2 regions of the Staphylococcus ureilyticus genome follow, and region 1 is predicted to be linked to the other one. Evidence: riboswitches for the same ligand, from Rfam matches in the RefSeq annotation. Region 1 holds a riboswitch; the other holds the start of a gene.
What was found. Region 1 has a riboswitch for FMN ahead of MUA21_RS06225 (ECF transporter S component). Riboswitches for the same ligand answer to the same signal wherever they lie in the genome.
Positions count from the first base shown of each region.

Region 2: linked by a shared signal. The riboswitch ahead of ribD (bifunctional diaminohydroxyphosphoribosylaminopyrimidine deaminase/5-amino-6-(5-phosphoribosylamino)uracil reductase RibD) and the one ahead of MUA21_RS06225 (ECF transporter S component) in region 1 are both predicted to bind FMN.

Region 1 is NZ_CP094825.1:1,269,751-1,274,194, forward strand. Features, by position in the region: one part of gene MUA21_RS13340 (IS3 family transposase) at 1-723, opposite strand, end outside; one part of gene MUA21_RS13340 (IS3 family transposase) at 726-1,400, opposite strand; gene MUA21_RS06225 (ECF transporter S component) at 1,533-2,078, opposite strand; FMN riboswitch at 2,143-2,279, opposite strand; gene MUA21_RS06230 (ATP-binding protein) at 2,489-4,267, opposite strand; gene MUA21_RS06235 (response regulator transcription factor) at 4,251-4,444, opposite strand, start outside.
Region 2 is NZ_CP094825.1:1,556,911-1,561,354, reverse strand. Features, by position in the region: gene MUA21_RS07605 (FAD/NAD(P)-binding protein) at 1-1,355, shown strand, start outside; FMN riboswitch at 1,750-1,883, shown strand; gene ribD (bifunctional diaminohydroxyphosphoribosylaminopyrimidine deaminase/5-amino-6-(5-phosphoribosylamino)uracil reductase RibD) at 2,041-3,084, shown strand; gene ribE (riboflavin synthase) at 3,091-3,723, shown strand; gene ribB (3,4-dihydroxy-2-butanone-4-phosphate synthase) at 3,734-4,444, shown strand, end outside.

The sequences.
Region 1 (4,444 bases):
CCATACACCTTCCATAGGTCCATTATCTATGCAACATCCTGGTCGTGACATACTTTGTTTTATACCAAGTTGCTCTAACGTAACTTTAAATAATCTGCTTGTATATTGATATCCTCTGTCGCTATGCAAGAGTATACCTTCGGTATTCGGCACAAGTTTGACTGCTTTTTTGAGCGTATCTAATACAAATTTATTGTTATTTGAGGTACTTAATTTATGACTGATAATCTGTTTGCTGCCTAAGTCATAAATAGCACTTAAGTAAAGTTTTTTACCATTGCTGAGTTTGAATTCTGTAACGTCAGTTAACCATTTTTTATTTGGGATTTGTTCTTCAAATTTTCTATTTAATATATTATGTGCTGTAATTTCAGGTGTTGTTTTAATATATCGTTTTCTTTTAGGGCGGATAGTAGATTTTAGATTAAGTTGATTCATCAATCTATAGACACGTTTATGATTTACTTTTTGATGTAGTTTAAGTCTTAAATATATGTATATACGACGATATCCATATATGCCTTTGTATTTATTGTAGATATCAACGATATCTTTGATCAATTTTTGGTTTTCAATTTCTTTATTTGATGGTTTGCGATGTAACCATTTATAGTAACTTGAACGTGATATCTTTAATACTGAACATAACCAAGCTATCGGATAAAGGTTTTTAAATGCTTTTACCGTTTGGTATGATGCTTTTTGTCTGATGCCTGTTTCATCAACTTCCTTTCTATTTCTTCTTCCTTTTTTAAAACGTCATTTTCCATTTGAAGAAATTTATTTTTCTCTTTAAGTATCTTAATTTCAGCTTTTAATGCCTCTTCAGGTGTTAATACAGACTGGGGTTTCCCTTTTCCACGTCCATCTTTAAGCCCATCATACCCATGCAAGTTGTACTTTTTTACCCAGTTATATACTTGGCTATAATTGATGTTAAAATGATTTGCTGTTGTCTTATACGATTGACCATGATTCATATAATAATCAACGATTTCCACACGATCTTCAAATGTTAATGATTTATATTTCAATTGATACACCTCGGGTTTTGGAGAATATGTTTTTAATATTTTACCCGATAAATACTTTGAAATCCATTTGTTTACAGTTGAAGTAGTGGGGATATTATATTTAACTACTAAATCAGTTAAAGATAGGCCATCATTTATATATTCGTGCACAACTTTAAGCTTAAATTCATTTGAGTAGGTATTATTTCTCTGAATTGGTAAAAGCACCTTTATTCCATGCTTCTTAAATTTATAATAGTTAATCAATAATGTTCTAGGAGAACAATTTAAATTTAATTTTTGAATTACATTTTTCATACTATATCCTTCTTCATATAAGCTGAAAGCTTTTTGATAAGTTTCAGGTGATAATTTTCTATGAGTCATAAAAAAACTCCCTTCAAAGTTTACATTTTTAAGTGTCTACTTTGAAGGGAGCATATCATAAATTGTCTCAGCTTCTTTTATTATTGCGTGTCTATTTTTTCATATTCGTGGTATAAGCTAATTAATTAAAATTTAGCTAAGTAAAATCTTTTTTAAACGTTTGAATAATAACATAAATATTAAAGAAATTATTATACCTTTCACTATATTAAAAGGTATAACACCTGAAACTATCACAATTTTTATATTTTCAACTACATTTGATAAATTCATAATCATCCCATAAAGTGGTAATAAAACAAAATAATTTAAAATACTTAGAACAATCGTCATAACAATCGTCGCTATTGTAAATCCAATGATTTGTGTTTTGACTGTATGATTATTTTTAATTATATAAAAGGCACTTAAAATAAAACTAGCGCCAGCTAAGAAATTAGCAATTGGTCCAACTGGATCCCCTATATTAAATAAGAAATTAAGTAAATTTTTTATAAATAATATAATAATACCAGCTACTGGTCCTAAACTAAAAGTTGCTAATAGAGCTGGAATATCACTAAAGTCTAATGTTAAATATGGTGGTAAAAATGGGATTGGAAATTTGATAAACATCAAAATAAATGACACCGCACTTAACATACTTATCGTAATAAGTCGCTTGGTTTGTTGTTGCATATTCAATTATCTCCTTCCATTCATCTTACTTAGAAAAGGAGGATTTAATTGCACAACAAAAACCCTCCATCTTCTCCCATCCAGACTATACTGTCGGCTCTAGAATTACACTAGATCAGCCATTTATCTTTTTAATAGATAAATGGGTCGCAGGCTTCAATTACTGCCGGTTGGGAATTACACCCTACCCCGAAGATGAATTTCTTAAATTTTATAAATATATCATAGCCTATTACTCAGATAAAAACAATAGACCTGCTTATGCTAAGTAAATTACATAATTTATGAAAAAGAAGAGATTGAAAATCAATAGTAATGTATTGACTCTCAATCTCGTCATTTATAGAACACACGTGCTTGATTTACATTAAGATTATAAATTAAATTACATTTCACTCTCTATGATTAGTTTAATAGTCATGTATCTTCCGTTCTTCTGTTGGTTTTGGTAATTTAATTATAAATGTTGTGCCTTTGCCAAGCTCACTTTTAACGTCTATCGTACCTCCATGTTCATCAATAATCATACGACAGATAAACAGACCTAACCCAGTACCTTGTTTACCTCGTTTACGAGCAGTGTCGACTTTATAGAAACGGTCAAATACTTGTTGTAAATGTTCTGGAGCAATACCAGATCCTGTGTCTGAAATGTATAAAATATTTTCATTTTCTGACTCTCCATAACTAATCGATATTAAATCACCAGGTTCTGTATATCTAGTAGCATTATCTATAAGATTAGTTAAAACCTGTTCAATTCTATCGGTGTCGAAATACCATAATTGATTGTGTGTATTTGGATTTAAATTCATCGTTAACTTTAAGTCATTTGCTTGTTTCTGGTATTTTTGTTGCATTCTATTAAGCAGTGGATCAATTGGCTGTTTCACTTTCTCTACAGTTAGCCCTTCAGCATCCATACGTGCAACATTTAGCAACTCATTTACTAATCGATTTAAACGTTTTGTTTCATCAAGGACAATGGACAATGATTCATGTATTTCGTCTGGTTCTGTTACAATACCATCCACTATCGACTCTGTATATCCTTGTAGCAATGAAATAGGTGTACGCAATTCATGTGATACATTAGCAATAAAATCTTTTTTCATTTGATCAATATTATGTTCATTGGTCATATCACGAATAATAGCTACAATACCACTTCTGCCATCAGGCTGAATTTGTTCAATATAACTTGTAATAATGACAAAATAGCGTGTGCTAATTTCATATTCTTCGAATTGTGTTTTTTTGGATTTAAATGTTAATTCATTTTGACGATCAAGTTTGTCTAAATCGTGTGCATCCAATATTTTTAAAATATTTTGTGCCATCTTGTTTGATATAATTATTTCTTGTTTATCATTAAAACCTAGAACGCCTTCAACCATAGAGTTTATTAAACTATCTCTGATATTTTTTGATGAGGATAATGCGTCGATGTGTTGTTGTATTTCCGAACTCATCGTGTTAAAAGCACGTGATAACTCACCAATTTCATCTCGAGAATTAACAGGAACTACTTGTGTATAGTCACCTTTAGAAACTTTTAATGCTTGAGTCCTTAAATTTCTAAGTGGTTTTGTAATTCGAGATGATAAGAAAAAGGCGAACACAGTAGTAATAGATAAAAAGATTATAGCAATAATTAAAATAATGACTGTAATCACATTATTGGTATCTTCTATCGTTTTCAAATCTTGATAGATAAAAACACCACTATATTTACTATTATGTGCACTCGATTCTAAATTTTTTGATGGATAACCTATTAAAACATAAGTTTTTTGCTGTTTATTTATATCTATTGTCACGTGCTCAGATATCTGCTTTCCTTTATCGAACACTTTTTCGTAGTTTTTATTACTTTTTATTTCTTTGAACATCTTTTCTTTTGTCTCATCATTATTGACGCTATCCATGTGTTTATGATTCATGATAATAAGCCCAACTGGACCCTCGATAAGAGACTTACTATGCTTTATGGCAGTCGTTTTATCTTCTGAATGCTCAACTAAATGACTGATTCTTTTAGCATCTTCAAGTAATGAATCTTCTGTTTCTTGCGTAAAGTAAGATTGTATAAACGTTATAAGTGCTGCACTTAATAAAATTAAAACTGTCGTTACTATAAAAATTATAGTTAACCACAGTTTTACTACTACATTATTGAGGCGGTTCATTTTCAGATTTAACCTCGAATTTATAGCCAACGCCCCAAACAGTTTGAATCATTTGGGCAGCTTCATCAGAAACGCGATTTAATTTCTCTCTTAAACGTTTTACATGTGTATCAACAGTACGCAAATCTCCATAAAATTCATAATGCCATACTTCTTTTAATAGTTGCTCACGATCAA
Region 2 (4,444 bases), 290 kb from region 1:
AAGGTGTGCCTTTTCAAAATGACAGCGACCAATTATTAATCAATTTACCTGCAAAACAAATGTCTTTAAATTTGAATAATGAGCGAGAATTTTACGAATGGTATCAACATCAATCTATATTTAAATTTTCTAATCCAGAGTATCTACCCAGATTTATTTTTGGACACTATATGAAAGATTATTTGGAAAATTATCATAATCAATATAGTAATATTCGTATGATTAAAGAAGAAGTATTAGAAGTGTATATAGAATCTAATATTGGTGATACGCAGGTTGGATATGTTGTCTGCACATCTGAAAATTTAGAGAAACGCCGACGTTATGATATTGTATTTTTAACAATTGGCACGATGTCCTATCATGACCCATATCAATTAAAAGGAACACCAGGTTACATAAAAACACCTTATCCAACTTATGACACATTAAATGAAGTTGATAGTACTGATAGAATCGCCATTATTGGCACTGGACTAGCAAGTTTAGATGTCATTCGATTTGTAACGGCACATCATCCTAATTTACCTATTACAGTGACGAGTCGTAAAGGTCATTTACCCAGTGTTAGGGGAAATATGCCAGAAATTCAATTTAAATATCTTACTCCAGAAAAATTTAATGAAATCAAAAAAGAATATTTTGGAAACGTACCTTTGGACGAGGCATTGGCATTATTTAAAAAGGACTGTGAATATTATGATATTCCAATAGAAGCATTAGTACACAGAAGGCAAGGCGACCCAATTTTGGATTTAACCTATGATTTACAACATGCCGAAGTGCTAGGGAAATTTCAAAGTATCTTAGAATTAACAAAAGAAAATTTAAATTGGATTTGGAACAGTTTTAGTAGAGAGGATCAGAAGATATTTTTAGAAAAATACCAATCTATATTAAAAGAAAATTCGAACCCAATGCCTCCTCGTACCGCAAAATTAATTATCGATCATATCGAAAAAGGGCAAATTGAAATCAAAAAAGGCTTGGAAGACGTTAAATATGACGGGCATCAATTTTGTTTTAAATATGAGGATGATTTTAAAGCAATTGATAAATTTGATATTGTCATTAATGCTACTGGTTCAAAATCACATTTATCAGAATTAGACCAAGATGATCAACTGATTCTCAATCTGGAAAATAGGCAAGTAGTCCAAGCACACCCACTAGGTGGTATTCAAATCATACCAGAAACAAATCAAATTATAAGTCCACGTTATGGTACCTTAAAAAACATGTTTGCTTTAGGTCAAGTTACAAATGGAATTAATCAATCACGTAACGGCGTTATGATGATAGTAAAACAAGCTGTAAGTGTGGTAGAGAATTTGTTGAATGCTAAGCATGATTGATTTTGTAGTGTAGTATACAAACGAATGTTTATCCAATTTAGATGAATCAGTTAAATATGAATTATGTTTCCGAATGAATTTAAATCCGGTTTCATTTTGAGGAAAGCAAAAGAGTAATTTTTGCTAGATGTTCGTTCGTTTTTGGTTTGAATTATAAAAATATTAAATAAGTAAAGCGTTTAATCATTTATGAAAATATTTTAAGATGTAAATTTTTGATGAATGGATTTGTAAACCAACTTATAAGCATTGTGAAGTTAAGAATATAAGCAAGTTGTTACTGATATAAAGCCGACTTAGATAATATGAATTGTTTTTTGTCGAAATATATAGTACGATAACGTTGTAGCTTTCAAAAGTTACTTTGACTCAATCATCAATTACAATTTCATAAATATTCTTTCGGGGCAGGGTGAAATTCCCAACCGGCAGTAAATTAAGCCTGCGACCTGCATTTGTTTTGGCAAATGTGGCTGATCTAGTGAAATTCTAGAGCCGACAGTAAAGTCTGGATGGGAGAAAGAATGAAGTATAACAAAAAGGCACTTATACAAGTGTTTATTTAACGTACATTTTTCTAAAAATTGGAGAAGTGTATTCAAATTTAAGTAAATTATGTTATATCTAAATACATCCCACACCTGAAATGAGTTTCAGGTGTTTTTTATTATTAAGAGGTGATTATATGAGTCAATATTTAAATTATGCAATTCAATTGGCGCAGATGGTAGATGGCCAAACTGGTGTAAATCCTCCTGTGGGTGCAATTGTGGTAAATCAAGGTAGAATCGTCGGTATTGGTGCACATTTACGAAAAGGTGACAAACATGCCGAAGTACAAGCTTTAGATATGGCAAAAGCAGCAGCAAATGGAGCGACAATTTATATATCTTTAGAACCTTGTTCACATTATGGTTCAACGCCACCATGCGTAAACAAAATTATTGAATTTGGTATTTCAAAAGTTGTTTATGCTGTTAAAGACACAACCTTATCGTCTAAAGGTGATGAAATTTTACAAAATGCTGGAGTGAAAGTCGAGTTTCATCATAAGCCAGATGCTGAAGCATTATACAAAGACTTTTTTATTACTAAGCGACAAGGCGTTCCTGAAGTTACTGTAAAAGTATCTTGCAGTTTAGATGGTAAACAAGCTACTGATAGTGGTGAAAGTAAATGGATTACCAACAAAACTGTTAAACAAGATGTATTTATGCTCAGACATAAACATGATGCAGTAATCACCGGGACTGGTACGTTAAACGCAGATAATCCACAATATACTACTAGGATTGAACAAGGTAAACAACCTATACGTGTGATACTTTCAAAATCTGGACAAGTCGATTTTACTTTAGACATTTTTCAACAACCGACGACGCCAATATGGATTTTCACAGAAAATAAAAATTTAAAAAATCAAAATAAAAATATAGAAATAATGTATTGTTCAAATTGTACGATTGAAAATATTTTAAAGCAGTTATATCAAAACGGGATTGGACGTGTTTTGGTTGAAGCAGGTCCCACGATTACTTCAGAATTTCTCCAATCTAACTTTACAAATGAACTCATCTTATATTACGCCCCGAAAATAATAGGTGGTTCTGGTGACAATCAATTTTTCAAAACAGAAAATGTCTTTAATTTATCAGACGTTCCTCAATTTGAAATTGTAAATTCCAAAATGCTTGAGCAAAATATTAAATTAGAATTGCGAAAGAAGTGAATAATTATGTTTACTGGTATTGTCGAAGAAATAGGAACTATAAAAAAAGTTACAACACAACAAGCGGTTGTTAATTTAACAATTGATTGTAGAACAATTTTATCTGACATGCATATTGGTGATTCTATTAGTGTAAACGGTGTATGTTTAACTGTTATACAATTTGATGAACGGTCATTTTCAGTCCAAGTAATCAAAGGTACTGAGAATAAAACCTATTTGAATCAATTAAATCAATCCGCTGAGGTGAATTTAGAGCGAGCAATGAGCGGTTCAGGAAGATTTGGAGGTCATTTTGTACTTGGCCACACTGATGAAGTAGCTAGAATTACTAGAATACAAAACTCAGATAATTCTAAAATTGTAACTATCAAACCATCTACTTCTGTGATCGATCAAATGGTACAACAAGGTTCAATCACCGTAGATGGGGTTAGTTTGACAGTATTTCAATTACGAGATACAGAATTTGATATTCATCTTATACCAGAAACAAGAAGATCAACTATTTTAAATCAAAAACGTGTTGGTGACCCAGTACATATTGAAACAGACATGTTGTTTAAATATGTAGAAAAAATAGTTGGTAAAAGTGAAAAAGGTTTAAGTTTAGAAAAACTAAGCGCTTTTGGATTCTAGGAGGGGTAAAATGCAATTGGACAGTATAGATTTAGCACTTGAATCACTAAAAAAAGGTAAAAGTATCATTGTAGTAGACGATGAAAATAGAGAAAATGAAGGAGATTTAGTAGCAGTTACTGAATGGATGTATGATAATACTGTTAATTTTATGGCTAAATATGGAAGAGGATTAATTTGTGCACCGATTAGTAAAAAAATAGCCGAAGATTTAGAACTTCATTCAATGGTTAATCATAATTCAGATGTTTATGGCACTCAATTTACAGTTAGTATTGATCATATTAACACTACAACTGGTATCAGTGCTGATGAAAGAATGCTTACTGCAAAAGCATTAATCGATAATAGTACAACAGCAGAAGATTTTAATAAACCAGGCCATTTATTTCCATTAGTTGCTCAAGACAATGGTGTATTGGCTAGACGTGGTCATACTGAAGCCTCTGTAGATTTAGCTAAATTAACTGGCGCAAAACCAGCAGCGCTGATTTGTGAAATTATGAATGACGATGGTTCAATGGCAAAAGGTGATGATTTAGAAGCATTTAAAAATAAGCACAACTTGGTAATGATATCTATCGAAGATTTGGAAAAATATAGAAAGCAATCTGTTTCGTCTGTTGCAGCAAAAGCTAAAATAAAGTTGCCTACTGAATATGGTAATTTCGACATGTATGGTTTTACAACAAATAATGGTGAAGAAATTGTAGCAATCACA